2 regions of the Mesorhizobium sp. CA15 genome follow, and region 2 is predicted to be linked to the other one. Evidence: predicted binding sites of a transcription regulator. Region 2 holds the regulator's gene; the other holds the start of a gene.
The links. The regulator LexA, encoded in region 2, represses DNA repair genes until DNA is damaged. The targets are predictions, from matches to a motif close to TGTTCNNNNTGTGTTCNG.
Positions count from the first base shown of each region.

Region 1: a site for LexA is predicted at 1,050-1,067, ahead of dinB (DNA polymerase IV). Genes of this name have one in related genera too.

Region 1 is NZ_JAIUHQ010000019.1:45,353-47,753, reverse strand. It holds gene dinB (DNA polymerase IV) at 1-983, opposite strand, end outside; gene LB515_RS24170 (cupin domain-containing protein) at 1,254-1,634, opposite strand; gene LB515_RS24165 (polymerase) at 2,015-2,248, shown strand; gene LB515_RS24160 (hypothetical protein) at 2,321-2,401, shown strand, end outside.
Region 2 is NZ_JAIUHQ010000001.1:221,889-224,289, reverse strand. It holds gene LB515_RS01145 (ComEC/Rec2 family competence protein) at 1-661, shown strand, start outside; gene lexA (transcriptional repressor LexA) at 698-1,432, opposite strand; gene kynU (kynureninase) at 1,854-2,401, shown strand, end outside.

The DNA of each region.
Region 1 (2,401 bases), on a different contig from region 2:
AGCACGCCGCGCACCAGTTCCTCGGCGATCTCCGCCAGCATCGCGGTCGCCTGGATCGGCTGGTCGAGCGTGATCGAGCGGCTCACAGCGCGCAGATCGGCGAAGCGAACCCGCACCGTCACTGTGCGCCCGGGCCGGTCCTTGGCGCGCAACCGGCTGGCCACGCGGTCGGCCAGATGCAGGAGCGTCGGCACGAAGACGCGCGGCACTGCCGGCTTCCTGCCGAGCGCCGATTGCGCGCCGGCAGAATGCGCGCGGCGGTGTGCCTCGAGTTTTCGCGGGTCGCGGTTCCAGGCGAGCGCGGCAAGCTTCTGGCCGGCGGCATGGCCGATCAGCCGCTCCAGCGCGCCGCTATGGGTGCGCGCCAATTGCCCGATCGTCTCGACGCCGATCTCGGCCAGCCTGGCCTTGGTCGCCGGGCCGACACCCCACATCAGCGTGACAGGCAGGTCGTGCAGGAAGGCGAGCTCGATGCCGGGCTCGACCACTACCAGCCCCTCGGGCTTGGCTACCTGCGAGGCGATCTTGGCCAGATGCTTGGTCCGCGCCACACCGATCGAGATCGGCAGGCCGAGCTCGGCCTTCACCCGCTCGCGGATTTTTCGCGCGATCTCTTGCGGCGATCCGAACAGATGCGTGCAGCCTGCGACGTCGGCAAAAGCCTCGTCGATCGAGATGCGCTCGACCGCCGGCGTGAAGTCGTCGAGCACCTTGATCGCGGCGTCGCCGAGGCGCTGGTATTCGGAAAAATGACCGCCGACGAAGATGAGCTGAGGGCAGAGCTCGCGCGCTTTGCGGCCCGGCATGCCGCCGCGCACGCCAAAGATTTTCGCCTCATAGGAGGCCGCCAGCACCACGCCTCCGCCGACGGCGATCGGCTTGCCACGCAGGGACGGATCGAGCAGCTGCTCGACCGAGGCGTAGAAGGCGTCGAGGTCGGCGTGCAGGATGGTGGCGGCCGCGGCGGTGTTCGTGGCGGCCATCGCGCGCTCCCATGGCCATTTGTGTGGCATTGCAGCATTAGCTGCGTCTTTTGTAAGGGGAATTAACGGAACATAAAGAGAACAAAAGAAGCTCTCTGTCAAGCCACCACGCTTGGCCGTGCAGGTTTCCACAACTGGGGGCGCAGCCACAGATAGAGCGCCGGTTGTGCGCATGACCTTTGCGCGGGACACGCCGCCGCAGCATGAGGAGGGATCGCCTCGCGAGGCGATCCCTCCTTCGCTTCTGAACGTAAATTGCGACTGTCTGCGCTATGCCGGCTTGGCGTATTCTTCGGCGCTCAGCACCTCGATGCATTGGAACGGCTGGTTGCCTTCCACCCAGGCGTCGTGGCCGGGCGGGATGGTGTAGGAAGTGCCCGCCTCGATGGTCTTTTGCGTGCCGTCGGTCATCCGTACGGTGATCGAGCCGGACACGGCATAGCCGACATGCGAGACCTGGCAGCTGTCGGTCTTGACCACCGGCTTCACGCATTCGGACCATTTCCAGCCCGGCTGCATGTTCATCCGCCCGAGCGTATAGCCCGGGAGCCGGACGATCTCGACACGCGTCTTGGCGGGCGCGCGGACCTCATCGGGATTGTTGTGCGATTTGGATTCGAGTTTCGTCACCTTCATTGCAACTTCGGCCATGGTATCCCTCCCATGTGTGAAGCGGCGCCTGACGTTGCGATCGTCGGCGACCGCGAGTGTATTCATAAGCCTTATTATGAGCGATTGCTAATTAATTGAGGTGACCGCTAGCTCAGCCGAACGCTTGGCGCATTGTCGTGGAAGGCGGATATTCCAGACCCTCGGGCGACGGTCCCCGGCCATCTTCGGACCGAAGTCCCATTGCACGAACGCAGAGGCCCGACACGCCTATTTTCAGGAAACAACGACGGCACCAAAATCATTGGCTAGCAAGCCGCCGGACAAAGTCCCTTCATCGGCGGTTGACCACGGCGTGCCCGCTATTCCTGCGATATGGCGGGCACGCCTTTCCCCTGAAACCGCTCCTGGAGTTGCCAGCCGTGCAACCCGGTAAGATGATCGCCAATCTGTTTGCCGCACTGCTTCTGGCCGGCCTGGTCGGCGGCGTCTTCTTCGTCTTCGGCAGGCCGCTCTGGCCCGAGCGCCAGGCCCGTATGGTGATCCTTCTCCCGGTCGATACGATTGCGACCGGATCGCTGCGCCGAGCCTGCCTCGAGCCATGCCTGCCGGCCCGCTTCGATCTCAAGCTCGCGCCCGCCAGGCCGCGCGGATGAAGCCGGGCGCGGGAACCAGTCCGCGCCCCGGGCCGTTGACGGAGCGAAGGGATGGCGCTGGCGGAGGCCGCCATGGACAATTTCGAACTCATCGATCTTCTGTGCGTCATCGACGCCTGCGTGAGCGACCGTTCGGCCGGCCGTATCGTGCCG
Region 2 (2,401 bases):
CATCGCGACCATGGCTACCACCTGGCTGAGGCTTGCCGCCGTTCCTTTCGCGCTCGCTGCGCTGCTGGCCATTCCGCATGTCCGCACACCGGACGTGCTTATCTCGGAGGATGCGCATCTGGTGGCGATGCCGATCGGCGGCGGCGAGCTTGCCGTCAATCGCGAACGCTCCAACGAGTTCACCACCGACAATTGGAAACGGGCGCTGAAAGCCGAGGAGATCGTGCCGCCGGAAAGGTTCGCCAAAGATGCGCTGGACATTGCCGATCCCGTCGACCTGCCGCCCGGCTCGCCCTTCTATTGCAGCGGCGATCTCTGCATCGGTCGGCATCCTTCCGGCGCGATCGTCGCGCTCGCCGAGACCCGCGACACCGCCCGGCCGGCCTGCGGCTTCGCCGACCTCATCGTCATCAACGACGCCACGGCCTATAACCCGTGCCGCGATCCGCGTGTGCTCGTCGTCACCAAGCGGCAGCTGGCGCGCGACGGCAGCGCCGCCGTTTTCTTCGATCCGCAATCGGCAACCGCGCGGCCAACCGTCCGCTACGCGGTCGTAGAACCATACCGACCCTGGCACGAGCAGCGGAAATACACGCGCGAGGCGAGGGGACTGGCGCCCTATAAGCAGCCGGAAAAACCAGCCGCCGCACCGGCCCAATAGATTGTCGTCCGGGCGAAGAAGGCCGGGCAGTTCTGCTCAGTAGCGGCGGATAAGTCCGACGAGCTTGCCCTGAACCTTGACCCGATCCGGTCCGAAGATCCGGGTCTCATAGGCCGGGTTGGCGGCCTCGAGCGCGATCGAGGCACCCTTGCGGCGGAAACGCTTAAGCGTCGCCTCCTCATCGTCGACCAGCGCCACCACGATCTCGCCCGGGCTTGCGGTGTTGGCATTGCGGATGATGACGGTGTCGCCGTCGAAGATGCCGGCCTCGATCATCGAGTCGCCCTTGACCTCCAACGCGTAATGCTCGCCGCCCATGATCATGTCCGGCGGCACCGAGATCGAATGCGTCTGGTGCTGGATGGCGTCAATCGGCACGCCGGCGGCGATGCGGCCCATCACCGGAATGGATACGGCCGCCGCGGCCTCGTCGTCGTTGCTTGGCGTCGGGGTGCGCGATGGCGTCGTCGGCTTGACCTGGCGACTGAGATTGCCTTGGCCGCCCTGGATGATGCTCGGCGAAAACTTCTTCGCGGCATTCAGGCCAGGCGCGATCGAGTCGGGTAGGCGCAGCACTTCCAGCGCGCGCGCCCGGTTCGGCAGCCGGCGAATGAAGCCACGTTCCTCCAGCGCAGTGATCAGCCGGTGGATGCCGGACTTGGAGGCAAGGTCGAGCGCCTCCTTCATCTCATCGAATGATGGAGGAATCCCGCTCTCCTTCAGGCGTTCATGGATGAACATCAGGAGTTCATGTTGTTTGCGCGTCAGCATCGGCGGCCCCCACGGGTTCTGAAACCAGAATCAGAAAAACAAACCCAGAACAAACACTATCTGTTCCAGTTGTGTTCCGCAACCGTTTAAAGTTTAGTGAATTTGTTAAGGCTGCCGAAACAATGTCGCATCCGGTGACGGCCGGCTGCCCCTCCTGGGGCAGCGGCATTGATTTCGCTCGATTTTGGAGTTCCCCTTACGCTGAAATACAACCCGCCACGATCACGAAGCCGTGGTTGGCTCTACCGTAAGCGCGTGGCACCGTGAACGAAACGAACCCAAAATGCCAACCTTGGCGAAGTTCCGATCCGCAGTCTTCGCCGTCTATGGACCAGCTAACATAGGACCAAAGGTTCTTGCCCTGTCGCCGACGGTGGTGAGAAAACCCCCTTGGCCAGATCGAAATGGAGGCGGCAGCACAATGAGGGGAATTCCTGATCTCGCCGAAGTCGAGGCGATGGATGCCGCGGATCCGCTGCGCGCCATGCGCGATCGCTTCGTCTTGCCGGAAGACGTCATATACCTCGACGGCAATTCGCTGGGCGCTGCTTCGGTAGACGCCTTCAGCGAGATCGAGACTGCCGCGAGGCAGGAATGGGCGCGGGATCTCATCCGCGCCTGGAACACCGCCGGCTGGTTCGATATGCCCATCGAGCTGGGTGACCAGCTAGGACGGCTGATCGGCGCGAAACCCGGCCAGACGGTCGTTTGCGACACGACTTCGATCAACATCTACAAGGTCCTGCATGCGGCACTTGCAATGCGGCCCGAGCGTTCGGTGATCGTTGCCGAGGGCGACAGCTTTCCGACCGACCTCTACATGGCGGAAAGCGTCGCATCGACGCGGCTCGGCACGGTGCTGCGGCTCGAAGGCACCGATGCCCCGACGATTGAGGAACTGGTTGACGATCGCGTCGCGGTCATCCTGGTCAACCACGTCAACTACAAATCCGGCCGGCTGCGCGACAT